DNA from 2 places in the Marinitoga okinawensis genome. Region 2 is predicted to be linked to the other one. Evidence: riboswitches for the same ligand, from Rfam matches in the RefSeq annotation. Region 2 holds a riboswitch; the other holds the start of a gene.
What was found. A riboswitch is a leader RNA that binds a small molecule or an ion and turns the genes downstream of it on or off. The one in region 2 is predicted to bind cobalamin.

Region 1 (15,948 bases), 660 kb from region 2:
ATCTATAACCATTCCAGCGCCCAAAAATGCCTTTGATTCACCTTCTGGTATTATAGAAGGCAATAAATGATTCACATATTTTTTATCCTTATAATAAATAGTATGCCCTGCATTAGCACCACCAGAAAATCTTACTATCCATTCATAATTTTTTGAAAAGTAATTTACCACCTTACCTTTACCCTCATCTCCCCACTGAGCTCCAACAATCGCAACCCTTTCCATATTTTCACCTCCAACAAAGTAAAAAAGCCCCTTTACAGGGCTTTTTTATTATATATTAATTTTTGTAATTTTTTCTTTCGCATAATATAACCTTCCTTAAGATTAATATTATAACAAGATATATTATATCATAAGTCGAAAAAAATACAATATATTGTATTATTTTTTATATATTACAACATAATATTTATCTTCTACTTTTTTATCTTCTTCATCCATAACAACATTTGTAAACTCATCTAATTTTTTATTGTACTTTTTTGTATTAGGATCATTCTTCAAAAGAAAATCTATATCTTCTTTATTTAACTTTAGTATTTTCTTACCAATTACCACATCTACCTTTTTGCTTAAAAAATTTTTAAAACTAATTTTCTCATTCCTATAATATTTAAAATATTTTAATATCGATAAAAAAGTATCTTTCTCTACATATCCTGGCAATTGCGCTAATGCTTCACCTTTGCTATTAAAAAAGAAAAATGTCGGAGTTCCTCTGACCCCAAATGCACCAAATAATTCCGCATAATTTAATGTTTTCCCCTTATAAACAGCTTTTTTATTTCTATCTGGATTTATTTCTGCAATAACAAATTCCGTTCTTAACCATTTTTGTATTTCTTTATCAACTAAAACCTCATTTTTAAACTTTTTGCAGTAATAACATGTTTCAGAAGAAAACATTACAATTACATTTTTACCAGTTATATCACCTATTTTTATTGCGTTATTAAAATCATGAATAACAAAATCATCTAATTTCACATTCGAAAAAGAATAAATAGAAATTACCAACAATACAACCACAATTAATATTTTTCTCATTATTTCACACTCCCTGTAATGTGTTAAATTTATTTAATAATACCAATACTCCTATTATAATCAATAATATACTACCAAGAATTTTTAAATACTTCTCCCATTTTGGTGTTCCAAAGGTTATTTTAGAAACTAATTTACTTACAATTCCACTTAAAAACAAAAATGGTATAGATATACCAAGAGAATATAAAAATAACATAAGCATGCCTTTATATATATTTGATGTTGTAGATGCAAATGTTAACACAGCTGCTAAAATTGGTCCCGAACACGGTATCCATACAAATGAGATTAAAATACCCATTACAAATGCACTGATAAACGATGTATTCTTATGTTTTAAAAGATTAACTTTAGCACCTTTAAATCCTTTTTTATCAAACAAATAATAAATCCCCAACCAAATAATGAAAATTCCTGCTATAATATTAAATATGAATTGGTATTTTGATAACATTGATCCAGCTATTCCTGCCAAAGCTCCAAGAATTGAAAAAAACAATGATAATCCTATAAAAAATGCCATACCACGTTTTAAGATTAATGAAACATTTTTCAAATCCGGCATCAATATACCAAAAAACAATGGTACAAGGGGTAAAACACACGGACTAAAAAAGGATATTATCCCACCTAAAAAAGCACTAATATATGTAATATCAGGTTGAACAGATAATGTAAATGTTTCCATTAAATCACCTACCATATAAAAACTCCATTTTATTTTCAATTATAACAAAAAAACTCCATTTTTTCAAAAAAGAGGTGCATATTTTATGATTAAAAATTTATTCAAAATATTAAATGCAATTGAAGATTTCAAAAATTCCATTTCACCAGAAATACTTGAAAAAGCTAAAAATCTTAAAGTTGAGGATTTTGTTGAATATGGTGATGAGCTATTAAGTTTCACTGGAATCGTAAATGATGATGTTAGGAATTTCAGGCCTTTCTTTTATATAAATAAAGAAACATTAAAAATAGGACATATGTGTACATGCAGTCATGTTTCGGAAAATAAAATGTGTTCTCATATAGCTGCATTAATTTTTACTATAGAAAATAATTTAAAAAATAAAGGAAAATTTAATGACGATTATCATCTCGAAGTAAATATTGATGAATATCTGGGAATAAATGATTATGGAGATACATATTATTTAATTTACCCAGAAAACCCATATACTTATGTTAAATTAGGACGCTTAAAAGAAAAGAGAGTCGTCTTAAGAAAAGATATTGACACATATAAAAAAATACTGAGTTTTTTAAAAACAAAAATACCAGAAGACGAAAATGATATAAAAAAATTATTAGTTCCTATTCACATTAGTGGAACTTCTGAGTATAAATTAATTTTAAAAAATTTTGAAGAACTTAAAAAAATAAAAAGTAAAAAGATTCTATTAAAAAATAAGAAAAAAATAGTATGGAACGATGATATCAAATTTAAATTATATGTTAGTGGTAATATTAAAGAGAATATTTCTACTATTAAACTACTACCAGAATTAAATAAAAAAAATATCGTCTCAACATATGATGATTATGCTTATTTTGAAAACAACACTTTGTCATTAATAAAATCAAAAACAAATATACTTTTCCCTTATTATGGTCCAATAGAAACACATGTCAAATTTAAAGATAAAAACGGACTCGAAATTTTCATTAAAGATAATCTTATAAAATATGAAAAATATGGTTTTGAAATAGAAATTGATGAAAATTTAGGAATTAAAAAAGATATTTTTATTCCTAAATTAAATTTATATATTAGCTTCATAAACGATCAATTCTATTTAAAAGGAAAATTTTTATATGGTACAGAAATAGAATTCTATAATGATTATAAATATAGAAATTTTGATGAAGAAAATAAATTATTAAATTCATTAAAAAATGCAGGAATTGATTTAGATGAAAAAGGAAAAGGAGCATTAGATATAGATTCTTTTTTTGATTTTATCGATAGTAAAATAAAATTCTTAGATAAAAATATAATAATAAAAATGAATAAAAATATTAAAAGACAGGAAATTGAAAGCATACAAATGAAACTAAACTTAAAAAATAATTGGTTTGATGTTGACGGAGAAATAATTTTAAAAGACAATAAAAAAATTGATATAAATATTTTGAGAAACAGAAAAGATAATTTTATAGTTCTAAAAGATGATACCATCATTAAAATACCAGAAAAAATATTAGAAAGATTGGAAGATTTGAAATTTAAAAAAGATAAAGTGGAAATTGAAAGTTATAATATATACTCATTTTTAAATAATCCTAATTTAAAACTGGAATCCTTAGATAAAAAAACAAAATCTTTTATTGAAAACATTAAAAACTTTGAAAAAATCAGAGAATATGATATTCCAGAATTAAAATCACCTATGAGAGATTATCAAATTCAGGGATATTATTTCCTTAGATATCTTCAAGAATTTAATTTTAATGGTATATTAGCAGATGATATGGGTCTTGGAAAAACTGTACAAACTATAGCATTAATATTATCTTTAAAAGAGAAAAAAAGAAAGTTTTTAATTATTACCCCTAGATCTGTAGTATATAACTGGGCATACGAAATAGAAAAATTTACTTCTAATTTGAAATATTATATATATCATAATAATCAAAAAGATATTCCTGATGATGTTGATGTAATATTAACCACTTATGGAACAATAAGAAATTCTATAGACAACTTTAAAAAAATGAAATTATTTTATATTATTCTCGACGAAGCTCAATATATAAAGAATCATGAAACAAAATTATATTCAGCTATTAAAAAATTAAAAGCGTCTCATAAATTAGCCTTAACCGGCACTCCTTTAGAAAATTCTTTAAACGATTTATATAATATATTTGAATTCTTAATGCCAGGATTCTTTGGGAAAAGAAAGGATTTCTTAAGAAAATATAATTATGCAAATAAGGAAAGTATAGAAAAGTTAAAGAAAAAAATCAATCCATTTATTTTGAGAAGAAAAAAAGAAAATGTTTTAAAAGAATTACCACCAAAAACAGAAGAATATATCTTCAATGAAATGACACAGCATCAATTAAAAATATATCATCAAATATTAAATGAGTATAAACAAAAAATTGCAATGTCACAGGGAACTTTAAATTTTAGTGTATTAGAAGGATTACTTCGTTTAAGGCAAGTAGTAAATCATCCAAAATTATTAGGCGTAAATATTGAATCTTCTAAATTTAATGAATTCAAAAAATTCGTTTTAGAAGTTTTAAAAGAAAATCATAAAATTGTTGTTTTTTCTCAATTCGTAAAAATGATTTATATAATGGAAGATTGGTTAAAAGAAGAAAATATTGAATATAATAAAATCACCGGTCAAACTAAAAAAAGAGTAGAAATAATCAATGAATTTAATAATGATAACAATATAAAAATTCTTCTTGTTAGTTTAAAAGCTGGTGGCACCGGATTAAATATTACAGGAGCAGATTATGTAATACATTATGATCCGTGGTGGAATCCAGCTGTAGAAAACCAGGCAACAGATAGGGTATATAGAATAGGTCAAACAAAACCTGTATTTGTATATAAGTTTATTACAAAAAATTCTATTGAAGAGAAAATATTAAAGTTAAAAAATGCAAAAAATGATTTATATAACCTTGCAATTACAGAAGAAAAATCATTATTAAAAAATTTAACAAAAGAAGATATCATGCAATTATTTAAATAGGGCGTTAAACGCTCTATTTTTTATAAATGTTATTATGTTAATTAAATTTTCAATCAAGAAACAAAATTAATTTATACATTTTTAGATTAACTTATAATTCACTTGAATTTCATTTAATTTTATTGTATAATAGTGTGTTAAATTCTTATATAAAATTTTTCAATATCATAATAAAGGGGGTTGAAGAATGAAAGACAGAAAAGTTTTTTATTTTCTAATGCTTAGCGTTTTCTTACTATTTTTATTTTCATCATGTGTTACACAACAGATTCCGTTAACAGTTTCTATTACGAAAGCCGTAACTGGTATTAATGGAGTTGTGCCAGTAAAAACTTCAGTTGATATCCAATGGTCTGTTGCTGGTGTTGATAGCTTTAATTCTAAAATTGTGGTAAAAAAAGGTGCAACTACTGTATTTGAAAAAAATGGAACAAATTTAACTTCAGTTACTATTCCTGAAGAAAAATTAGCTACTTTGGGTGATTATTCATATTATGTTGAGGTTTCTACAGATAAACAAACCGTAAAAACCAAACCATTAACTTTTAAAGTTGTTCCAAGTATAAAAAAAGTTAAAGTATTATCAAAAGATAATACTTCAGTGTTAAAAAATACATCAAAAGTAATAAGCTGGGAAGTATTATCTCTTGTTGATAATAGAAATTATGAATTTAAAGTAATGCTACAAAAACCTGGAGATGCTGATTTCACTTTAGCTGGAACAACCATATCAAAATCTTTTGAATTTAATAATTTATCTACTATTGGAGATTATAAGTTTAAGGTTGTTGCTATTGAATTGGGAAATATTGAAGTTGAAAGTTCTGTATTTTCTTTCCAAGTAGCTAATGAATCATACGAAGGAGAAAATCATTCTCCAGAAGTTGGAAATCCAACACCTGAAAATGGTACAGCTAATGTTTCTTGGGATTATTCAACATTTGATGATGGTGCAATATTAACATTGTCATGGTTAGCTACTGATGTTGATAATGATGCTTTAGAATTTGATGTTTATGTTGATGATACAATGTTAGCAACTACTGATGAAATGGAATTAACTCTATCAGGTTTATCCCCTGAAGAATCCCATTCTTGGTACATTATTGCAAGAGATTCAAAGGGTTTTGAAACTAAAAGTCCTGAATGGTCATTTACATTAAAAGCTAACTCTAATCCTGTTTTTGATAGTGACGTAGCATCTAGTGTAGTTAATAATACTGTTGTTAGATTTATATGGGATGTTATTGATAATGATAATGATGAATTATTATATGAAATATATTCAGGCACACCTAATGCTTCAACACTATTAGAAAAAGATAAAGTTGGAAGTTTCTTTAATACGGAAAATAAAGATGGTAATTATATAGTTGTTGCAAAAGATCCATTTGGTGGATTTGCTGAAAAAGCATTTTCATATACTCCTACAATAGAAAGCTTAACTGGTAATGCCACAGCTGTTGTATATGTAACCGATGCAAAATCCGGTCCTGCTGTAGCCGATGCAACAGTTACAGTAAATGGATTAACTGCTAAAACTGATGAAAGCGGTATGGCTACATTTACACTCAATATTAGTGAAGACTCAACATCATTAACTATTGAAGCAACAAAAATGAATCATGCTTTAACTAAAGTAGATGGGTTAATGCTAAATGTAGGCGAAACAAAGAAAATATATTTAACTCTAAGAAAAGCAGAATTAAATCCTGATCCAGATACACAAATATTACCAGAGATTGATTTCCATGTATATGATTATTCAAAATATATTAGTGGAATATTAGACGAAATTAGTTTAGATTCATCTATTGTTGCAGGTCCAATAGTTGTAACTGTTGCTGCCACTCCAAAATCAAATGATCATATTAATATAATATATGCATCATTAGGAAAAACTCCAGGTTCGAGTTTTATGACTGGAGATAGAGGATATACCAGCGGTGCATCTGAGGTCGCATTTGCGTTTAATACTTTTGATTATAATGGATTAACAGATTTACATATTACAGTATATGATTATAATGATAATCAAATAGAATTAGTTAAATATCTAAATATATTAAATAATAATGATGTTAAATTACCTAAATTCATACCTCAAGATTGGGCAAGTTATGGTATAGGAACAAACTTAGATGCATATACCAGAAGAATGGAAATAGGTTTTTATAATCAAGGAAATAATATTGAAAAATCTAATATTAAATTAAATACATTAATTAAAAAGAATATTGATAAAAAAATTAAGGCTTTTGAAAATAAATTCGGTAAATCACTAAATTATACTGTTGAAAGTGCTCCTAATAATACAAATCTTTGGGTTGAAGTCTGGTGGATTCCTGCAGATGCATTTGATCCAAATCATGAATATTATCAATGGCCAAATGGCTATAATATTTATAGATCATTTGATGGATCAAACTGGGAAAAAGTTGGGTATGTTTCACAATATGCCAAAACTAACAAAGTCTTTAGAGATTATTCTCCAGAATTAAAACCTGGAAAAACCGTTTATTACGCAGTAAGTTCTGTATATGATGACGGTGAAACTGAAATGCACAAATTAGGCTCTGTTACTCCACTTGGAATGTTTGACGTTCAATTAACTTCTCCATCTATGTTAGCAACAAATGTTGCAAGAGAGCCTATTTTTGAAATAACTCCTGTAAAACATGATGATTCATTAGATAATGCTACTTTTGAATACACATTATGGATATATGATTTAGTCCAATCTGATCAACATTTATTACCTGGTTATATAGGTGAAGATGGTAAGTTATATCAACAAATGTATGATGTTGTTGGCCCAAAATCTTTATCTATAAGTTATTCTGATCAACAATGGTTCTTATTAAATGCTGATGGAGCATTTTACTATAATGAACCATTACAACCAAACAAAACATATTCCTGGGCTGTGGATTTAGCATATGCTATGACATATGATGGTATTTCAAGCGCAATTTCGGTATCTATTGATCAAGGTTATAAGGTTGATCCATTTGGTGGTGTCGATGCTGATACATTTAATACATTTACTACAGGAACGGAAGTATATGATCATTATTCAATTCCAGAAGCTCAAGATAAATACTACAATACATATTTATTCGGAATAAATATTAAAGGAAATGTTGTTCATGTATATAAAAAATACGTTTATTTAGAAGATCCTGATACAGGAAAAGCAATTAAATTAAAATTTGATTCAAATGTTGAAGACGTAAATATAGGAGATGTTTTAATTGTTAAAGGAGACATGTATTCTGATACTTCGGGAAAACAATTTGCTATGAAAAACGTAGAAATATTATCAAAAGAATCATCTAACGAATTATCTCCATTAACTTTAACTCCTGATTTACTTGAAGAAGTTTTTGGCCGAGATAATTTAAATCCATATACTGGTTCTTTAGTAACCACATCAGGTACTGTTACAAATATGGATAATTATGGTCTAGAGTTAGAATATGACACTACTGATGGAACTTCTTTAATATATGTATACAAAGGTGGTTCTGATAACCTGACAAAAGATGCTACTATAAACGATAAATTAGATGTAAAAGGCATTTTGAAATTTTATAATAAATGGGAAATCAGTTTAAGAAATAATAATGATTGGTCAAAACAATAATAAGGAGGGGAGAATATGAAAAATTTAAAATATATTTTGATTGCATTTCTATCTGTTTTATTTCTATTTGCCAGTTGTCAGTCTTCTTTATTAAATAACAATTCTGATAAATTATCAAATAATGTATCTTTTGGAGAATTTAATAATGAACAAATCATAGAAGGAAGGCTTCTCGTTGGTTATGAAAACAAAGAAGCTGTTAATAAAATAAAAAAATTATTAAATGGAGAAGTATATATTGAAATACCAGAAATTAAGGTTGTTGGAATTAAATTCAACGGAACAGTTAAAGAAGCTTATTCAAAGTTAAAATCCCTAAAATTAGAAGGAATAAAATATGTTGAACCAAGTTTCAAAAGAGAATTAATAGATCCTACTCCTGGAATTGTCGATGATACGATCACAAAAAATATCGATGGTGTTTCAGAAGATAGCTTGTGGGGGTTAGATAAAATTGGTGCAAAGGGAGCTTGGCAAGTAGCTACAGGCACAAATGTAATTGTTGCTGTTGTAGATACACCTATAGATGCACAACATCCTGATTTACAAGGACAATTTGTTACTGGATTTGATCCTGTAACTGGAAATTTAATAATGCCAGACGAAGATTATGAGAACGATAAATATTTAGGTGACGAACACGGAACACATGTTGCCGGAACTATTGCCGCTAAAAAAGATGGTAAAGGCGTTGTTGGTTTAGCATATGGTGCAAAAATAATGTCTATTCCTATTTTCCAACCTGGTTATGTTGGTGATGCCTATGTAGCAAGAGGAATTATCTGGGCTGTTAATCACGGAGCTCAAGTATTATCAAATAGTTGGGGAGGCGGTGGATATTCTAAAACATTAAAAACTGCTATAGATTATGCATTATCTAATAATGCTGTATTTGTAGCTGCAGCTGGAAATTCTCATACTGATCAACACTGGCATTATCCTTCATCATATCCAGGAGTTATTGCCGTTGCTGCTTCAAATGCAAGAGATGAAATTACAAACTTTTCTAATCATAGTGATACAATATCTGTAGCTGCACCTGGTGAAAAAATATTATCTACAGTTCCAAGAAGCACTCCTGCAGTATATGGAGAACCATATGATTACTGGAATGGGACATCAATGGCAACACCTCATGTTTCAGCTTTAGCTGCACTATTAAAACAATTACATCCAAATGCAACACCATATCAAATAAGAAAAATGATAGAAAATACAGCTGTAGATATTGATAAAACTGGTTGGGATCATGCATCAGGATTTGGAAGAATTGATGCTGCAGCTGCTGTTAATGCAACATTGCCAACAGATGTTGGATCTACAAGAGATTTCTATATATATAGCAATGATGGTATGCCATTATCAAATATATTTTTATCGTTGATTAGGAAAAATGGAGATGGCGGTAATTATTATGTAACTACAGATGATGGTTGGGCTGAATTGTCTAATGTTGATCCCGGAACCTATACTTTAATTTTAAGTGGACCTGATTATCTACAATTAGATTCACCTATTTTCAGATCAGAAGAAGCTACTACTTTAATTAAAGATATTACTTTTACAAATAATAGTACAGAAATTTATCTATATTTAGATTCATCATTTACGTTGGATTTAACCTTTGATTCAACATTTACAGGTGGTGCCACATTAATGGTTGAAAATATTAATTATTTATATTCACCATTTTATGTAGTACACACATATTCAATAGATGAAGAAGCTACTAATGTATCTTTTGATCTTTCAAATTTAAGTGGTCAATTTAGATTATTTGTATATAGAGATGTAACAAAAAATGCTAGTGAGATAACTTTTGAAGGTACTGCTACTATTAATGACCACCCTGTTCCTGTATCTGGTATAATTCCATATGGACAATCAAAGGGATTTGTTGAAGATAATAGATTTGTTGGTCAAGTTGATCCTGGTATAATTCCTTGGACAATTTTCTAAAACAATAAAAACGGTCCCTTTCCGGGACCGTTTATCTTATCATTATCAAAATTTTATTAAATATCACCATTCCAAGTAACGCAAACGGGTAAGTTGCTCCATAGCCTATTGCTACTTCTTCTGAAGCATTAGCATCCATTGCGGCGCCTAATCCGGGAGTACTTGTCATTCCACCACATACAGATCCAGATAATATTATCCAATTAATTTTTAAAACATATTTGCCAAATAAAAATCCTAAAGTTATTGATATTATGGCTATAATAAAGGAATACAGCATTAAACTTAAAGTTTGAATATTTAAATTATTTAATGTATTATATCCTGATTTTAAACCAACTGACGATAAAAACATTAATAGTCCAAATTCTTGAAGTGTTTTTAATATTTTTTTATTCATTCTAAAATCAAAAATCCATACTTTTCCTAATTTCCCCAAAAATAATGAAGATAATAATACACCACCTGTAATTCCTAATTTAAAAGAAATATAATTAAAATCAAATGTATAATTACCTATTAATATTCCAATTATTATTACTAAAGAATATGCTAAAAAATCAAATTTTTCTTCTTTATCTTCTACAAAATGCATTTCTTCCATTAATGTCTTCTTTTCATTTTTTATATTTATTTTAAATATATATGGAAATATATACATAGAAAGAATTACAGCTAAAACTCCTGGAATATATCCAAAGGTATATCCAGATATTATTTCTTTTTCATGATTTGGTGCTGTTTCTAATGCCGTTGCTAATCCAGGAGAGCTGGTTAAAGCTCCAGAATATATACCAACAAATTCATATTTATTACCAAATCTGGAAAATATATATGTTGTTATAAATCCGGTAAAAGTAATAAAAAATGCCATAATTAAAAACTTTATTCCATATTTTTTTATAATCTTATCCAAATCCTTTGATGCTATTAAGCCTATTGAGGATATAAATAGTATTAGAGAAAATAAAAAAAATTGCTGAAATTCGCTATTCAATTTAACAATTGTTTGTTCATTGAAAAGGCTGGTTGAATACCAGCCTATTATTAAACCACTAAATAATGCTCCAGAACTACCTAATTTGAAGTTTTTAATTTTTATTTTACCTAACAAAATTCCAAAAAATATTGATAGAAATAATAATAAATATGGATTTTTCATATTAACCTCCTATACTAAATCTGGAATTTGTTTTATTACCTTAACTCCAAGTTCTTTCAACTTTATCTCTTTATATTCTATACTGCCTTCAAATCCCTCTATAATAGCACCAGCATGTCCCATTCTCTTACCTTTTGGTACCGTTCTTCCTGCAAAAAATACTTTTATATCTCCATTATATCCTTTTTTTAGTGCATATTCAATACCTTTAATTTCTTCATTACCACCAACTTCACCTATAATTACCACCTTTTTTATATCTTCTTCTATTATATAATCAAATACTTCTGCAACTGATGTACCAATAATAGGATCACCACCAAGTCCTATACCCACTTTTATTCCTGTTGAATATTTCGACAAATAATTTGATATTTCATACATTAATGTTCCACTTCTTGAAATAACCGCAATATCTCCAGGTTTAAACGCATTTTCTGGCATTATTCCAATTTTTGATACACCTGGTAATATTACTCCTGGACAATTTGGTCCTATTAACATTACATCATTATCTTTAGATATTCTATATACATCCAACATATCTTGCTGAGGAATATGTTCTGTAATAATTATAATTTTCTTTATTCCAGCATTTATCGCTTCAAAAACAGCATCTTTAGCAAATGGCGCAGGAACAAAAACTATTGAAGTATCTACATTATATTTTTCTACTGCATCATTCATATTATTTAAAACTTCTACTCCATTTATATTTTTTATATTTTTATTTTTCGAAACCCCGCACAAAATTTTAGTTCCATATTTTAGCATTTTTTCTGTATGTAATTTACCGTATTTCCCTGTAATTCCTTGAACACATACTCTTTCATTGCCATTAATCATTGATTCTCACCATCCTTACAGCATCTGAAATCATTGAATACATATCATCATAATATCCTATATTATTTTCTTTTAATATTTTTTTAGCTTCCTCTTCATTTGTTCCTGTTAATCTAGCATATAATTGTATTTCTGAATTTTTATTTTTGAATTCTACTAATCCTGAGGCTATTTCATCACATTTCGTTATTCCACCAAAAATATTTAATATTATACGATTTATACCATATCCTTTTAAAAGATTTAATGCTTCTATTGTTATGTCTCTTTCGGCTCCACCACCTAAATCAAGAAAATTTGCAGGTTCTCCACCCAATAATTTCACAGCATCCATAGTAGCCATAACTATACCTGCACCACATCCAATTATTCCAATGTCACCATCTAATTTTACAAAATGAAATAGAAATTTCTCTTCAACAAACTCCTTTACCCAATTCTGTCTAAATATCGCATTATCATCTAAATGCATTACTATATCAAGTGCATATAATTCTCCATTTATGTTTTCAACTAAGGGATTTATTTCTAATAATGTTAAATCCTTTTCTCTAAATAGTTTTCTTAATTTTGGCAATATTTTTGATATTTTTTCTGGAATTTTTCCTTCAAGATCATCAAAATTTGTTTTTATAATACTATCTTTATTATTCTCTATGTCTATTCCACCTTTTTCTGAAAATAATATAACAATATCTTTTTCTTCCCTATCTAACACTAAAGAAATATAATATTCCTTTCGTATAGGTATCATTTTCTCCACTAATACTCCATACGGTTTTTCACCTTTAATTTCTTTAAATAACAACTCCTTTACTTTACTTTTAAATTCACATTCTTCATGGACGAATAATACCCCACCAGCTTTCATTCTACCTCCTACTAAAACCTGTGATTTCAGCACTACTGGTAAAAACTTAATTTCAGAAGGTTCTTTCTTTACCAAATAGGATTCTGGAACCATTATCCCATAGTCCCTTAAAAGTTTTTTACCCACAAATTCATAAATCTTCATACCATACACCTCCAATATATATAAAAATTTCCCCATTTCGCCCGCGCGAATGGGAATACCTTAGGACTAAAGGCAGGTCTCCCGGCTTCTGGATCTATCTACTCCCAACGCCTTCCCAGTTTCCCAGTGGCATTTTGTTGGTTTCGTCCCCAGTTACGGTGGCGGGGCCGCGATGGATTTTCACCATCTTCCCTTTTAATTATTTACCTTCAATCCTGGAGGTATTATTTTTTAATTAAATTTTCCTAATTTAATTAATGGTATATCAATATTTAAATTTTTCAAATTTTCTTCTTTTAAAGTTATTACTGCACATGTTGCTGGTCCAGCACTTTTATATAGATCAACATTATAATTAAGTAATTTAAATTCTAAATCCCATAACTTAGAAATTTCATTAATTTCATAAAGAATACCTTTTGAACCTATAGGTACTATTTCGTGTATATAATTGTTATCTCTTAAACGCTTTAATATATCTAATGTGAGAATATCATTACTATTTAGCACCTCTTCACCAACTTTAGGCAATCCAACTAATATTGCAATATTTTCTTTTTCTGTTTTAAAGTTGATGTTTTTTTCTTTAATACCTATGACCGTAATACCTATTCCAGTTTGTATTGTTGGAAAATTTTCTTCTGTACTTCCTGTAATTACATTTTCCGTATCTATATCTATTAATTTCGCTGCCTTTTTTATTCCTTTTATTATTTCTTTTCCTGTATTATTCATTTCAACTGATAATGTATTTACAATAGTAATAGGTGTTGCACCATATGCAATGTTTTCACATAATGCAACATGTGCTCCAAAATATCCAACAATATCTGGCGAAATTTTTACTACATCCATATCTTTATTTCCAATTGCACCAGAAGAATCACAAGATATTACTAATTCTTTATCCTCTATATCAACAATTGTTAAATCCCTTATTTTTTTTATAATTATATTTCCACCTCCATATAATCCCCTAAATTTATACGTTTTTTAGTTATATAATTAATTACGCCACCATGTGTAACTATAATATATTTTTTTGTTTTATCTAAATCATTTAAAAATTCATCTATTCTTTTAAAAAAAGAAGAATAACATTCACCATTTGGAAAACAATATTTTTTATAATTCTCCATCCACGATAGATATTCTTTATAATATTTTTCTTTAATTTCTTCTATTGTTTTGCCATCAAAAATACCAAAATTTATTTCTTTTATTCTTTCATCAATAATAATTTCTATATTTACAACTTTTGATATTTCTAATGCTGTATAATATGCTCTATATAATGGACTAGTAATAATATAATCTACATATTTGTTTTTCAGTTTTCTTTTTAATTCATTAATTTGATTAAGTCCATTTTGTGTAATATTATAATTACTCCAACCACTAAATTTTTTATTTATATTTGCTTCTGTTTCAACATGTCTTACAATTATCAATTTCATAACATACCTCTTAAAATATATATTGTTATTAAAAATATGGTTTGTGATAATTCAATTATTAAACCTATGGTATCACCAGTCATACCACCTATTTTTTTACTTATTTTTTTAGTTAAAAATATAACGAATATATATGTTATTATTATTGGCAATAATATAAATATATTAAATAATACTGATATAGGTAATACTATTAAGAAGGATATAAAAAATTTTCTTATATTTGAATGAGTTATAAATACATATCCCATCCCATTATTTCTTGCATATGTGGATATTGATGCTGCCAATAATGCCGAACTTCTTCCTATTACTGGCATAATTAAAATATATACGTAGTTTATATAATAACTAAAAACTAAATTTGTTAATATTAAAATAGTCAAACCTATTACGCCAAAAGCACCTATTCTACTATCTTTCATTATTTTTAATATTTCTTCTTTACTTCTATTACTAAATATTCCATCAAACGAATCAGCTACACCATCTAAATGAAGCCCACCTGTAATCCAAATATATAATATCCAACTTAGTAATACATATATAGGTTTATCAATAGGAATATATGAACATATATACATTAAAAAACCTATAATTAATCCAATTAATGGTAAAAAATACATTCCTTTAGAAAAATCTTCTTCATTATATTCAGTATATATCGGTATTCTGGTAAAAAAATTTAATATTAAAATTATACCTTTCATATTATCATCCCTTTAATTTTAAAGGGATACCCGATATGGTTATATATACTTCATCAGATTCTTTAGCTAAATACTGGTTTATTCTTCCTGCAATATCTCTAAAAATATTACCAAGTTTATATGATGGTACAATGCCCATCCCAACTTCATTGGTAACTACAATTAAATTCTTATTATATTTTTTTATTATTTCTATAATTTTCTCTACTTCAAAAAATATTTTTCTTTCAATAATATCTATTTTTTCATAATCTGCATTTTCTATATTTTCTTCTAATAATAGATTGGATACCATCAGTGTCATACATTCAAATAAAATTGAATCACTGCTTAAAAAATCTGTATTAGATTCTAATTTTTCAAATGACTTATACATTTCTA
Region 2 (15,948 bases):
TTTCATCCTGAATTTATTATAGAAAAAAAAGATAACAATCAATATAGTTATAATATTGGAAATATGATGTATGTTGAACTAATGGATGATTATGATGGTAGTACACCTGGGGATCAAAAAGCTTTAGTGATAGCTGATGGTGAAGGTGGGGTTGTTTTATATGATTTAAGTGATCCTGAAAATCCAACGATTCCAGACTTTAATCATGCAAGATACGATTTAGGAGGAAGTGTATATGGAGTGTATACAAAAGATAACTTTATATATGTAGCCAATGGAGAAAGAGGTATAAGTGTAATACAATATAACACAAATAATCCGCAAAAATGGGAGAAAAGGGGTGGGAGTAGGAGTTGTAAATATTTCATATCGAATCTTATGGAAAGAGGTGGTGACTATTTTAGAGTAGATGCGGGAAATGGAGGTATATTAATAATGAAAATCTCAACTCCTGAAGAAATTGGGGATGAGGATTTCAGACAATTTAGTGAATCTGAGGATAATGATAGTGATGGTAATTATGTTGTTCAAATTGCTAAAACTGAAGGAATGTCTTATTTATCATATAATGCTTTTATTCAGGTTCAAGAATGTAGATGGGTTTTCAGTTTTGGCTGGGGATGGCCTTGGTGGAGATTAGTTTGTTCAGATGAAGGAAAATATTTAACTTTCGTTTCAAATGGTTTTGGAGGAATAGATATATATGAAGATGATGACACTGAACCGTATGAAATGACACTCTATAAACATATGAACTGGGTAAATTTTAATAAAATAGCAGCAAATTAAAAGAATATTATTAAAGTTATTTTGTGTTTCTACGATATTTATAATGGAAGGTTATAAAAAATGGAGGTGTGATTATGAGAAAGAAAGGATTATATTTGTTTTTGTTTACGGTTTTTTTGAGTATTTTCTTTTTATCGAGTTGTTTCAAAAGTGCGCCAGTAGAATTATTGAATACAGATCATGTAGATGTAAGCTTAGGGAACAACTATGATTTTTACTCAAAAGTAAACGCATCAGCAGTAGAAATAGAATTTGATAAAAACATACCAAAAGAAGCGTTTATGTATGATAAAAACAGTGCATTGATGATGGTAAAAAATTATCCAAACAAAACAGTAGTAATGTATTCAAAAGCAAGAAAAGATATAACAAAAGGAGAAAAGTTATTCTCAGTAAAAAGAGAATATTTAAATCCTGAAAGTAATAAAATAGAAACAAAAGCAGCGATATTAGATGAAAAAACAAACAAAATAATAACAAAAGCAGTAGCGCCATATGAAGATGGATTAAGTGTATCGGATTCAGTAAGATTAAGATCAGGAGATGAAGCATCAATAGTAATACATGCAAAAAGTATAAGTGGAGTAGAAAGTTTTCAAATAGACTTACACTATCCAAATGAACTAATAGATATAGACACATCAAAAGGGAACAATGGAGTAGAATTATTAAATTCAGCAGCAAATAACACATTATTATCAGATCCAATAAACACACCTGGGAAATTAGAAATAACATTTGTAACCCAAGATGGCTCAACGATAAGTGTAGAAGATGAAGACATAGTAAGAGTATACATAATAGCAAAAGATGTAAATCCAAAAGGACAAGGTAACACGACACTAGAAGCAACATTATTAGATAGTAATTTAGATGAAGTAACAGCAGACACACATGCAGGAGAAATAGTAGTATATGATCCAGAATTATTAGGAGACTTTGATGATCCAGATACAGCAGGAAATGACAAAGATAACACAGTAGATATGGATGACTTCTTAGTATTCTTAGATCATTATGGAACAGCACAAGGAGATGCATTGTATGATGAAGATTTTGATATATATCCAGCAGAAATAGCGCCATTAGAAGGATGGGAAGATGATTCAATATATAGTATAGCATTTCATGATGGAAAAGTAGACTTATATGATTTCATAATATTTGCAAGGAATTATGGAAAGAGCTTACCATCAGAAAATACACCACCACTATTTGGAGGAGCAGCACCAGTTCCAGCAGATGGGGCATTAAATGTTTCTATAACAACATCGCTTGATTTTGATGATGCGACAGATCCTGATGGGGACTCACTCACATATGATGTATATTTAAGTACAGATCAATCATTAGTAGATAGTAAAGACCCATCAGTAAAAATAGCATCAGATTTAGCAGTTTCACAAACAAGTGCATTATCATTAGAAAGAGGGACAACATATTATTGGAAAGCAGTAGCAAAAGATGGGAAAGGTGGAGAAGCAGAAACATCGACATATAGTTTCTCAACAGAAACATTAGATAAGATATTTGTAGCAGGAGGAAATGAAGGAGTATTTGTAATAGATGTAAGTGATACTTCTAATCCTCAAATTGAAGGTAATAATATAGTGGATACAGATGGATATGTATATGATGTGGCAAAATTCAATGGAGCAAATGATAAATATGTTGCAGTAGCAGATGGAAGCGATGGAATAACAGTATTGTATTATGATAATACTGCTGTAAATACGTGGGTTTTAGAAAAAGATGATAGTTTAGCAAAATTCTATTTAGGAGATAAAGCAAAAGGAATAGCATATTATTATGACAGCGATAATTCTAAGCATTATTTATTAGCTTCTGCAGGTTCAGAAGGATTATATATAGTAGAATTTACTTCAACTGCAGCTGATCAAGCAAATACAGATGATGATCCAGATGGAACATTCACATTAACCTTAAAATCACATTTAGCAATAAGCGGAGATTCAAATCAAGTAACAGTAGATGGGACAGCAGCATATGTAGCAGCAGGATCAGGAGGATTAGTAATAGTAGATATAAGTGATTTATCGAATCCAGAAATAATAGGGACATTAAGTGATATAACAAATGCAAGAGATGTAGCGATAGATGGAGATTATGCATATGTAGCAGGAGGAGAAACGGGAGTATACAAAGTGGATGTAAGCGACAAGACAAATCCAAGTGTAGTAAGTTCATATAACACATCAGGATATGCAGAATCAGTAGATGTACAGGGAGATTATGTATATGTAGCAGATGGAGCAAACGGAGTAGTAAAACTTGAAAAATCATCATTGTCTTATGTAGGAAGTTATAACACAGGAGGATATGCAAAAGGAATAGTAGTAGATGGTGGTACAGGTTTTGTTGGCGATGATTATAATGGATTGAACATTGTAGATGTTAATAATCTAACACTAAGCGGAAGTTTAAATAATGGTTCAGTAGCAAGAAACATAGATGTTGCAGAAAATCGATATGTAATAATTGCTGATGGAGATAATGGAGTTCAAATTTATGATGCTGGAGCAGCTTTAGCAAATATTAATAATCCAACATATGTTACAACAATACATACACCAGGTTATGCAAGAAATGTTAAGTATATTCACCATGATGATGGTGGTGCTCCAGCAAATCAAGAATTTCTAATTTATGTAGCAGATGGACCAAAAGGTATTGCAGTAATAGATGCTGATGCTGATGGTGATGATACCGCATTTGAAGATGCAGCAGATATTGCTATGATTGGTAGCGTAGAAACGGATGGTTATGCATATGACGTTTACCCATATGCTGTAGACGGTAGTTTTGATTTAAGTGGTGATGAATGGTTATATGTAGCAGATGGACCACAAGGTTTAGCAGTATTTGATATAACCTCACAAGCAAATACAAGAGTGCCAGTATATGTTGATTCATTTATAGATAATAATGGAACATCGAATGATGGAGTAATGATGGCAATAGGGTATGATGATGATTATGATGGTGGTGGAACTGATGCATTATTGGTAGCGGATGGCGAAAATGGCATAGTGTTATTTGATATATCAACACCACAAACTCCTTCAATACCAGATTCAGCTCATCCGAATTATGATACGTCTGGAACAGCATTTGATTTATATGTAGATGCAGCTAATGATGACATATATGTAGCAGATGGAACTCAAGGGTTAAACGTTGTTCATTATGATTATGCTGCAGGTCCAACAATAACCTGGTCATCAAAAGGTGGAGTAAAATTTGATGATGCAATTATAACAGGAATAAAACAAAGAGCAGCTGGATATTATGAACTATCAGCAGGTAATAGAGGGGTAGTTGTAATGAGAGTAGCAGATCCAACAACATTAACAAATGCTGATGCATTGCATACATCATCCAATGATCCAGATGCAGATAATGATTATGTAGCAAGTGAATACGATACACAAGGTGCATGTTATTCAACAGTTATTTCAGGTAATTATATATTAGTAGCAGATGGTGAAAATGGTTTAGTAGTATTACATGATGGAGGAGCAGCACCATACACACCATCATTAACAGTAGATCTTAATTGGCTTAACTTTGGAAATATAGCAACAAATTAATATTATTGCAAAATCCCTGGGATTATTCCCGGGGATTTTTTTATATATAATTTTTATTTGAAATATTATAATGATCATGATATAATATCATTGACAATTAAATAAAAATTCCTTTAAAGTGTAAGGGAAAACGGTGAAAATCCGTTGCGGTCGCGCCACCGTGAGTGGGGACGAAACCAGCACTAAGCCACTGGAAACATTTCTCTGGGAAGGCGCTGGGAGTAGAATGAGCCACAAGCCGGGAGACCTATTTTAAAGGAATTTGTTCCATCTTCTCGCGAAAAGAAGATGGAAAATAGATTTTATATAGGAGGGATTATAGATGAAAAAGTTGTTTTTAGCAGTACTATTGGTATTAGCCTTATCAGTATTTGCATTTCAACCAGTTACATTAGTTGATGATTTAGGAAGAGTAGTTACATTTAATAAGGAAGTTGAAAGAATTGTGGTTGCAGCACCTGCTATTTCTGATTTTATTGTGAAACTTGGATCTAAAGATAAAGTTGTTGGGGTTACAGATTTTGATTCATATATAACAGATGTAGAAAAAATAGGAAATATGGTTCCTTTAAATGTAGAAAAAATAGTTTCTTTAAATCCTGATGTTGTATTATTAACTGGGGGATTTCAAGAAGGAGAAGTTTCAAAATTAGAAAAATTTGGAATAAAAACATTTGTTGTAAATCCTACGACATTAAATGAAGTATTTAGAGATTTATCACTCGTTGGAGTTATTTTAGGTAAAGATAAAACTGCTCAGGATTATTCACAAAAGTTAAGAGCAAGAATGCTAAATATAGCAAAAAATACATTTGCTTGGAAAGAAAAACCAAGGGTTATTTATTTATCAGCATATGGTAGTGTTTCACAAATGTGGACATGTGGTACAGGTTCGTATTTGAATGAAATAATCGCGTATGCTGGTGGAATTAATGTAACTGCACCATATACAGGAAATAATGGTTGGTTTGCTATTGGGCCAGAATTTGTTGTTAAAGAAAATCCGGATATTATTTTAGTGCCAGCTTATTATCCTGGTGATAAAGGGGCATATGATTTAATTATGAAAGCTGAGCAATTTAAGGATGTGAAAGCTGTTAAAGAAGGGAAAGTTTTTATCATAGATGGCAATAAAGCATCTTTGCCAAATACAGGATTAATAGACTTATTAGGGGAGATTAATCAACTCTTCAGTGAAAATAAATGAAAAAAATAATTTCGGGGAGATTCTCCCCGATTTTTTCCCTTTCATTAGGTATTATTTTTATTATTTTATCAATAATATTATTTACATCTTTAGGGACAGTAAAAATTCCTTTTAAAGATGTAATGTTAGCCTTTTTAAATAAATCTGATAATATGTTATATGATAGAATAATATTCAATTTAAGATTACCGAGAGTAATCGGAACCATATTAATAGGATCTATTCTCGCAATAGCTGGTAATGACTTTCAAATGATAATAAAAAACCCACTAGCTGATCCGTTTATTATTGGTATTTCATCTGGAGCAAGTTTTGGTGCTGTTATATATACTGCATTAAAAAGTGTATATGGCATAGATTTACCTTTTGGAATAGAAACTTTTTCATTTTTATCTGCTTTAATAGCTACTGGAATAACTTTTGCATTGGCAAAAGAGGGAAGGAAAATTCCAGTTGTTTCTTTAATTTTAAGTGGAGTTATTGTTGGATTTGTTTTTAACTCAATTTCAACTTTGTTTACTGTTTTATTCTGGCAAAATTTACTGCATGTAAATTTTTGGCTTATGGGTAGTACAGGAAATATTGTGTGGTCTGATTTAATAATTTTAAGTATATTTTTAATTCTTCAAATTTCAATTAATTTTATTTTTAAAAAGCATATTGAAGTTGTTGCTATGGGTGATGATATATCAATTTTTTCTGGAATAAATCCAGAAAAAATAAAGTTATTAGTATTAACTATAAATATATTTGCTGTTTCTGTAGTTGTTTCAAAAGCAGGTATTATAGGCTTTGTTGGATTAATAATTCCGCATCTTGTAAGAAAACTTACTGGCCCTAATATTTATTATTCTACAATAGGTTCTTTAATATATGGTGGAATATTTTTAGGATTTGCAGATTTGTTTTCGCGTTATTTATTCAGACCTACAGAATTGCCTATTGGTGTAACAACGTCATTGGTAGGAGCTCCTATTTTTATTATTATTATGAAAAGAGGAAGAAAAATATGAGAATAATTGAAATAAAAAATCTAAAATTTTCATATAATAATCATTTTACTTTATACATTGATGAATTATATATTGAGAAAGGAGAATTTGTATCGATTATAGGTCCGAATGGTTCTGGAAAAACTACAGTATTAAAATTATTAACCATGGTAGAAACAATAGATGGAGGAGAAATTATTATTAATGGTAAAAATATAAATAAATATTCTAAAAAAGAATTATTCAAAGAAATTTCCGTTGTTCCTCAGGAATTTTATACATCTTTTGATTTTACAGTAGAAAGTATTATTTCTTCTGGCAGAATACCTTATGAAACATTGTTTTCAAAAAGAGATTATGAATTTATAAATAAAATAATGGAAAAGACGGACACGTTAAAATTTAAAGATAGAATATATAATTATTTAAGTGGTGGTGAAAAGCAAAGAGTAATGCTAACAAGAGCATTGACTCAAGATACTAATGTATTATTGTTGGATGAATTTGTTTCACAAATTGATCCGGGATATACGCAACAATTAGTAAGAATGGTAAAAAATGAATCTATTCAAAAAAATAAAAGTGTTCTTTCTATATTTCATGATATTAATTTAGCCTCTCTCTATTCCGATAGAATATATATTTTTAAAGAGGGGATTATAAAATATCATGGTAAACCTGAAGATATAATTACAAAGAAAATAATGAAAGAAATATATGATATAGATTGTATAATAACCAATCATCCTATAAAAAATAAACCTCAAGTTATTTTTGAATATTGATTTCATATGGTATAATATATATACAGATCCTCTTATTTCTTCTTTATTAACACTATCTGAAATAACGCTTGTCTTTATATTTCAAATTTTCAAAACGTTCGAATTCAAGACTCTAAAAAGAGCCAAGTTTTTTTGTTAAATAACTTTGAAAGGAGGAGGATGCATTGAGTGTAAAATATATTATAAACATCGACAAAGTGGAACAATTAACTGAAGAAGAAAAAAAAGAATTAAAGAAAGTCACTGAAAAGTATAAGTTTAGAGCTAATGATTATTATTTAAGTTTAATTAATTGGGATGATCCAAATGATCCCATTAGAAATTTGATTATTCCACAAATTGGAGAATTAGAAGAATGGGGAAGATTAGACGCTTCAAATGAAAAGTCATATACCATAAGCAAAGGATTACAACATAAATATAGAGATACAGCTTTGCTTTTGGTAAATGATGTATGTGGTGGATTTTGTAGATTCTGTTTCAGAAAAAGATTATTTATAAATACTGGTGCTGAAGTTGTTAGAGATGTAACTGAAGATCTTAAATATATAAAACAGCATAAGGAAATAACTAATGTATTATTAACTGGAGGAGATCCTTTACTATTATCTACAGAAAAATTAGAAAATATCATTAAGCAAATCAGAGAAATTGAACACGTTCAAATTATCAGAATTGGATCAAAAATGTTAGCTTTTAATCCATATAGGATTTTAGAAGATCCAGAATTAATTGAAATGATTAAAAAATATTCTACTAATGAGAAAAAAATATATATTATGACACAATTTAATCATCCTAATGAAATTACAGATGTGTCTATAAAAGCAATAAATAAATTATTAAAAGCAGGTGCAATATTAGCTAATCAAACACCTTTAATTAAAGGGGTAAATGCTGATTGGAGAACATTGATGGAATTGTTTAAAAAACTATCATTTATTGGTATTCCACCATATTATGTATTTCAAGGAAGACCTGTTGCAGGTAATAAACCATTTGCTGTTCCTATAGAAGAAGGATATCAGATATTTCTTAAAGCAATAATGAATGTTTCAGGTCTTGCTAAAAGAGCAAGATTTGTTATGTCGCATGAAACAGGAAAAATAGAAGTAGCTGCTCTTACTAAAGAACATATTATATTTAAATATCAAAGAGCGCATGATCCTAAAAATGCTGGAAAATTTATGGTTTATAAGAGAAATCAAAATGCATATTGGCTTGATGATTATAAAGATTTAGTTGAAGAATATTTTGTTGATAATCCGTTAATATAAATCCTAGATATAAAACTCTGGAATTTAAGTTTATTGACAAACTTAAAAATTAAATACAAGTATTTTCAAAAATAATATTCACTCATACGGAAAATTCTAAATCCTCAAAAATTCTCATTTTCGTAGGTCGTATCAAACTCACATCCGTGTTCGTTTTCACTCAATTTTGCATGAATGCAAAATTAACCTGCTTCATTAGAATTTTCTCGGGAATTTTCAAGTATTCGTTCATATTATTTTTTTAGAAAATACTTTGTCAATAGTTTGGGATCCCGGAGATAAATCTCTGGGATTTTTTTATAAATAGTGATATAATATAAAATGTTATTAAAATAAAATTAAGGGGGGAGATTATGGATTTAGTAGAATCAGGTAAAAAAAAGATAGAATGGGTAAAACAACATATGAAGGTATTGAATACATTAAAAGAAATGTATATGGAAGAACAACCATTTAAAGGAATAAATATTTCGATGAGCATTCATCTAGAAGCTAAAACTGCATATACAGCTGTTGTATTACATGAATTAGGAGCTAATGTTGCTATTACAAGTAGTAATCCTTTATCTACACAAGATGATGTGGCAGAAGCTTTGAAAACGTATGGAGTAAATGTATATGCTAAAAGAACACCAGACGAAGAGCTTTATTGGAAAAATATCGATAATGTTTTAGCAATTAAACCGAATATTGTCATAGATGATGGAGCAGATTTGGGGGTTAGAATTGTAGAAAAATATCCAGAATTATTAGAAAGTATTTGGGGAATTAATGAAGAAACTACAACAGGAATAAAAAGATATAAGGCATTACTTAAAGATGGTAAATTAAAAGTGCCAGTAATTGATGTAAATGATTCATATATGAAATATTTGTTTGATAATAGATACGGAACAGGACAGTCTACATGGGATGGTATAATAAGATCAACTAATTTAACAGTTGCAGGTAAAAATGTTGTTGTTGCAGGATATGGATGGTGTGGAAAAGGTGTTGCAATGAGAGCAAAAGGATTAGGTGCAAAGGTTATAGTTACGGAAGTAGATCCTATAAAAGCAATTGAAGCTGTAATGGATGGATTTGAAGTAATGTCTATGGATGAAGCTGCTAAAATCGGTGATTTTTTTGTTACAGTTACAGGTGATACAGATGTTATTGTAGAAAGACATTTCTTGTCTATGAAAGATGGTGTTATATTGGCTAATGCTGGACATTTTGATATTGAAGTAAAGGTTGCAGATTTAGAAAGAATAAATGTAGAAAAGAAAGAAGTTAGAAATGGTGTAACACAATATACTATGCCAAATGGAAATAAATTATATTTACTTGGTATGGGAAGATTAGTAAATCTTGTAAATGGTGATGGGCATCCAGTAGAGATAATGGATCTTTCATTTTCACTGCAATTAGAAGGGGCAAAATATTTAAAAGAAAATAAAGGTAAGATAGATATTGATGTTAAACCCGTGCCATATGAAGTGGATCTAAAAATAGCTAAAATTAAATTAAAATCTATGGGAATAGAAATTGATGAATTAACTCCAGAACAAATAGAATATTTAAATAGTTGGAAATAACAAAAAGTGGAAGCATAAGCTTCCACTTTTATATTAAAATTTAAGAAATAAAAGGGTATTGGATAACAAAAAAAGGAACCGTAATAGGTTCCCTTTTTGTTGGGGTGGCATGTGGGATTTGAACCCACGACATCCTGATCCACAGTCAGGCGTTCTACCACTGAACTAATGCCACCATCACTAAATAAAAAAAGGTGGCGCGCCCAGAGGGACTCGAACCCCCAACCCTTGGATTAGAAATCCAATGCTCTATCCTATTGAGCTATGGGCGCTGGAGCGGCCGACGAGACTCGAACTCGCAACCCCTGGCTTGGAAGGCCAGTGTTCTACCAATTGAACTACAGCCGCACTTTTAAGGTCGCCACCTTCTGGTCGGAGCGACTGGGATCGAACCAGCGACCTCCGGTTCCCAAGACCGGCGCGCTACCATCTGCGCTACGCTCCGACACATCCATCTTCATCAGATGTCCGAGAATTATAATACCACAAAAATCATTACCAGTCAAGTAAAAAAATATTTCAAGATTTTTACAAGTTTATAGATTATCTAATTTCTCAACAATTTTATGTAAGATCTCCGGTTCTTCATAAAAAGTTATTACTTCATTTTCTTTTAAATATATAGATAAACAAAAGCTTTCTAAATAAGGCTTATGTAAATTTCTTAATCTCCTATTTGGTAAAAATAAATCTTGTATTTTAACATAATATAGTTCTTGTTTGCCTTTTATATCAAAAAGATTATATTCTTTTATATCATTCTTGTTAATTATTTGATTAAAATATTCACCGTTTGGCATTTTAAAAGAATAAGCAATTTTGTTTTCTCCTATTGCAAAAACAGCAGGTAATAATTTACCAACTTCTTCTATAGAAGAAATTTCGCCTCGTCCAAAAAAAAGTTGATAAAATTTCCATTCCTTTGAATTAAAATTATTAATATCAATATGATTTTTTAAAATATCGATCTTTTTTTCTTCATTAGCTGCAACCAAGAAAATAGCTGAAACTACTAATATATAAAATAAAACAAGAAAATTAGTAAATCCAAATAATACAGCAATAGCTTCACTTGCTATAATGGTGCCTGCAAGGAAAGAAAAAACGCTTTTACCCTTGCCTTTTAATATTTGATAATATATAATAAAAAGTATAAGAGATAACCCAAAAAAAGCCCATCCTTTGATAAATAGTTGTAAAAATGGAGTTAATCCAAAAAGAATAGAAAGAATTAAAGAATTCATATATACACCTCTACTTTCCTACGCAAAAATTACCAAATATATTATCTAATAATGTTTCTGTATAATCTTCTCCTGTAAGTTCATTTAACCCCTCAATTGTCTTTCTAACATCAAACATTATAGCATCGTTAGTTAATCCTAAGTTTATACCTTCAATAGCCTTAGAAACAGAATCAATAGCTTTCTTAACAGCGTTTTTTTGTCTTTCGTTTGTAAGGGTGTATTCGTTCGTTATTACGGTATTTTTTAATTTGTCGTAAATTAATTCTTCTAGGTTTCTAATATCTCCATTTGAAGCTGAAATTTTTACAATATCATAATCTTTCCAAGGTACATTAAAATTGACTCTATTTTTTATATCAGATTTATTTATAACTATTATAATATCTTTATATGAAAACTCTTTTAATTTTTCATATACTTCAATATCATAATCTTCTATACCAGTAGAGTTGTCTAAAACGAATAATATTAATTTTGATTCTTCAATAGCTTTTAAAGATCTTTCAACTCCGATTTTTTCTACTACATCTTCGGTTTCTCTTATGCCAGCGGTATCAATAGATTTTATTAAAATACCACGAATACTTAAACTTTCTTCTATGGTATCTCGTGTTGTTCCGGGGATATCTGTTACAATAGCCCTATCTTTTCTTAATAAGGCATTTAGCAAAGTTGATTTTCCAGCATTTGGTTTTCCAACAATAGCCATTTTAATTCCTTCTATAGCTGTGATTCCATTATCAGCATTTTCATATAAATAAATTAATTCATCTTTAACCTTATTTAATGAATTTAGAAACTCAAAATTATCAACTTCAAAATCTTCTGGATAGTCCATTTCTACTTCTATTCTTGCAGCTATAGTAAACAAATCTTTTTTTAAATCCTGAATTTTTTCTGAGAGTTTTCCTTCCATTTGATTTGCAGCAGCTTTTAAAGCATAATCAGAATTTGCATGAATAAGCTCATTTATTGCTTCGGCTTTCACTAAATCCATTTTTTTATTCATAACAGCTCTTTTAGAGAATTCTCCTGGCAATGCTTCTCTAATATTCTTTGATAATATCAAGTTAAGGATTTTTTTAGTAACTAATACTCCACCGTGTCCAAAAATTTCCAGCATATCTTCTCCAGTATAACTTTTTGGACCTTTATGGTATACCCAGGTAACTTCATCTATTATTTCATCTTTATCTTTTATCCAGCCATAATACATCTTTTTTGGTTCTGTTTTTTCATTATCAAACAATTCTTTAATTAATTTTTTTGTTTTATTTCCAGTAATTCTAATTACTGATATTGCACCAGTTCCTAATGGTGAAGAAATAGCAGCTATTGTATCAAAAATCATAAAAATCACTCCTCAAAGTTTTTCTGATATATTATAACATATAAACCTACAATATTTTTTAATATTATAATCCCATATTGTTAATAATATTGATTTATTGAAATGAAATGTATTATAAAATTTGCATAATAAATTTCGGCCAGACGCTCATTTGCTAATCTGATAAAATCATTCATTTTCAGCTGTCGCTCAGACAACACATCGTGTGTTGCTTCGCTTAAAATCCCATCCTTGGGATTTTAACAGCTACATTCATGATTTTATCAGGCAAATTTCGAGTCTTTTCTCAATTTATTATGAAATTTTATAATAATAGCGAATTATAACCTAAGGTAAGGCTTGAAAATTCCCGAGTTAAATATTTGCGTGAGCTGACAAAAAAACAGGATGTTTTTTTGAGCGAAACCATTGCATGGATGCAATGTTTGAGCGACAGCGGCAAGAAAATATTTAACGAGGAATTAGAAATTTCACCGCCTGGACGGGGGTTATAATTCTCTATTATTAATTTTTCAATAAATCAATATTTATAATTGACATGGAAGTTATAATTTGTTATAATATTCTCAAATATTTGTGCTTTTATTAAAAAATCCGATTTTTTAGGGAGGGGTTTTATGTTAGAGGGTAAAAAGGTAAGATTAAGAGCATATTCTAAAGATGATTTAAAAGAAGTATTAGAATATATCAATGATTATGAGGTGAAAAAGTATTTGATGCCAGGCATCCCTTTTCCATTTAGAATGGAAGATGAGGAAAAATGGTATGAAAGCAATAATCCTATGGGCGATGGTAAATATAATTTTGCTATAGAAAGAATTGAAGATAAAAAGTATATTGGTGGATGCGGAATAAACGATATTGACTGGAAAAATTCTGTTGCAACTGTTGGTATTTTTCTTGGGAAACCATTTTTAAATAATGGATATGGAACAGAAGCGATGGAATTATTAGTGGGTTTTGTTTTTAATGAAATGAATGTTAATAAGATAAAATTACATGTATTTAGTTTTAATAAAAGGGCTATAAAATCATATGAAAAAGTTGGATTTAAAGTTGAAGGGGTATTAAGAGAGCAGATTTATAGAGAAGGAAAATATCATGATGAAATAATAATGGGTATTTTAAGAAAAGAATGGAAAGAAAAAAAACACGACTGACTTTACAGTCGTGTTTTTTTAAATATTTTAATGTATTCTTTTCTCCATTTCTATTTGTTTTAGAAAAACATTAAAATTATGTTTTTTTACTATAGAACTTAAAGGATCATCTTCTGGCAAAGAAACTATAGTAACATTTTTAAAATTCATATCAGCAAATCTATTAATCGCATCTGCAAAAATTTCTTCATATTTAGTTTCGTCTATTATAGGAGAAATGTCTACAATAAATGCACTATCTTTTGTGATTCCCCATACAATATATCCAATAGAAAAGCCTTTGTAAGTTATTTTTTCCATTTGATATCTATCTTTAGATAACTCTAAAGTTTTTGGCTCTCTTTGCCAATTTGGGTTTCGTTTTATATAATGTAATGCTTCAACAGCTCTATCGTGTATCCATTTGTAATCTATTTGGGAATATCCGAATTTCACATCATCTGTTTTTTCAATGTATTTAACAAAACTCTCTAAAATTCTTTTTTCTTTGAATCCGTGTTTTTTATAAAATTTTTTTGCGTTAATTTCTTCATCAACAACCTCTAAAGTAACTTTTGTTATACCTTTCCATTTCATTTTTTCTATTGTATAATATAATAGTTCTGAGCCATATCCTTTTGTTCTATATTCCTTTAAAAAACCAAAAGCATCTATTCTTCCTCTTGTTCCTCTTATTGAAACCAGAGAAAAACCAATAGGTTTTGTGTCTTCAAAAACTATATATGAATCTTCTAACGATATAGAGTTTTCTCTTATATCGTACTCAAAAGATGTAATGGTCCAATTAATTGGAACGGAATAATCTTTAAATGTTTTATTTACTAGATTAACAATAGTTACTTTGGGAACTTCACTTGCTTTTTTGAATTCCATAAAATCCCCCCTTTTTCCCACATTATAATTATATCACAAAAAAATAAAAACTGGCATAAAGCCAGTTAGACTGTTGACAAAATAAAATATGAAAAATAATATTTTGATAATTTTATTTTGTATTTTATCTACATAAAACTGGCTTTATGCCAGTTTTATGTAGATATATCTAAACCTTTTCTTTCAGGGCCATTTACTTGCTGTTTTATAACGTCTCCAGCTTGTTTCATAGCTTCACGCCAGGCTTCTAATAGTGTATTTAATAAAGTTTTAATTTCTTCTAAAATAGTAATATCCTTATTTAAGTTAGCTTCTAATAATCTTCTATACATATAATTATATAATGCTCTTAAATTTTTTGAAATCTCTCCGCCTTTTTCCATATCCAAAGATAAATTTAATTCCATAATGATATCCTCAACCCTTATAATTTGATTATGAGCATCAGCAATTTTTTTGTTTTTAATCATATTAATGGCTCTATTTAATCTTTCAATGGAATTTAAATATAATAATTCAACTAATTTTGCCGGGCTTGCTGTTTTTACCATGCTTTCAACATATCTGTTATTAGCATTTTGAAAATTATTTGGTTGATACATTAAACCACCTCACTCAATTTCGTTAATAGCTCTTTCAAATGCTTTTTTAAAGATGTCTAATATTTCTGAAAATTCATAATCTATGATGTCTGAAATTTCCACATTATCAGAAATAGCTTGAGAGTCTGTTATTTTTTCTAAAATTTCTTTTTGTTTTTCTATTTCTTCTTTTGTTATAAATTCTTTTTTTAATACTTTCGAAGCTTGGGAAAGTATAGTGTTCATAGCTTGTAACCCTTCAGCTAAAGCCTTAATCATTTTATGTCCTTCTTCTGAGTTTAGCATAACTTCTTTTGAAATTGAACTTAAAGAAGTTTCGATCTTTGATATATATTGTTCTCCTTCTAATAGTAATTTTTTTACAAGACCATATAAATCGTCAAAAGTTAATTCAACTTCTTCCCCACCTTCAAAAAAAGCATTTTTAATTTCATCATAAAATTTCATTGGTATATCTTTACCATTTATTTTCATACC

Region 1: linked by a shared signal. The riboswitch ahead of ACZ5CK_RS09515 (ATP-grasp domain-containing protein) and the one ahead of ACZ5CK_RS01465 (ABC transporter substrate-binding protein) in region 2 are both predicted to bind cobalamin.

Annotation. Positions count from the first base shown of each region.
Region 1 is NZ_AP042422.1:1,940,393-1,956,340, forward strand. Features, by position in the region: gene ACZ5CK_RS09475 (adenylosuccinate synthase) at 1-225, opposite strand, end outside; gene ACZ5CK_RS09480 (thioredoxin family protein) at 385-1,050, opposite strand; gene ACZ5CK_RS09485 (cytochrome c biogenesis CcdA family protein) at 1,055-1,756, opposite strand; gene ACZ5CK_RS09490 (DEAD/DEAH box helicase) at 1,827-4,772, shown strand; gene ACZ5CK_RS09495 (hypothetical protein) at 4,960-8,418, shown strand; gene ACZ5CK_RS09500 (S8 family serine peptidase) at 8,434-10,377, shown strand; gene ACZ5CK_RS09505 (aspartate-alanine antiporter-like transporter) at 10,409-11,539, opposite strand; gene ACZ5CK_RS09510 (succinate--CoA ligase subunit alpha) at 11,549-12,385, opposite strand; gene ACZ5CK_RS09515 (ATP-grasp domain-containing protein) at 12,378-13,400, opposite strand; cobalamin riboswitch at 13,455-13,626, opposite strand; gene ACZ5CK_RS09520 (AIR synthase related protein) at 13,632-14,354, opposite strand; gene ACZ5CK_RS09525 (histidine phosphatase family protein) at 14,351-14,857, opposite strand; gene cobS (adenosylcobinamide-GDP ribazoletransferase) at 14,854-15,567, opposite strand; gene cobU (bifunctional adenosylcobinamide kinase/adenosylcobinamide-phosphate guanylyltransferase) at 15,572-15,948, opposite strand, start outside.
Region 2 is NZ_AP042422.1:328,647-344,594, forward strand. Features, by position in the region: gene ACZ5CK_RS01455 (hypothetical protein) at 1-789, shown strand, start outside; gene ACZ5CK_RS01460 (hypothetical protein) at 864-4,400, shown strand; cobalamin riboswitch at 4,500-4,669, shown strand; gene ACZ5CK_RS01465 (ABC transporter substrate-binding protein) at 4,723-5,607, shown strand; gene ACZ5CK_RS01470 (FecCD family ABC transporter permease) at 5,604-6,620, shown strand; gene ACZ5CK_RS01475 (ABC transporter ATP-binding protein) at 6,617-7,384, shown strand; gene ACZ5CK_RS01480 (KamA family radical SAM protein) at 7,549-8,661, shown strand; gene ACZ5CK_RS01485 (adenosylhomocysteinase) at 9,015-10,238, shown strand; tRNA gene ACZ5CK_RS01490 (tRNA-His) at 10,339-10,413, opposite strand; tRNA gene ACZ5CK_RS01495 (tRNA-Arg) at 10,434-10,510, opposite strand; tRNA gene ACZ5CK_RS01500 (tRNA-Gly) at 10,511-10,586, opposite strand; tRNA gene ACZ5CK_RS01505 (tRNA-Pro) at 10,608-10,683, opposite strand; gene ACZ5CK_RS01510 (hypothetical protein) at 10,775-11,482, opposite strand; gene mnmE (tRNA uridine-5-carboxymethylaminomethyl(34) synthesis GTPase MnmE) at 11,493-12,836, opposite strand; gene ACZ5CK_RS01520 (GNAT family N-acetyltransferase) at 13,454-13,996, shown strand; gene ACZ5CK_RS01525 (GNAT family N-acetyltransferase) at 14,024-14,869, opposite strand; gene fliS (flagellar export chaperone FliS) at 15,025-15,471, opposite strand; gene ACZ5CK_RS01535 (hypothetical protein) at 15,481-15,948, opposite strand, start outside.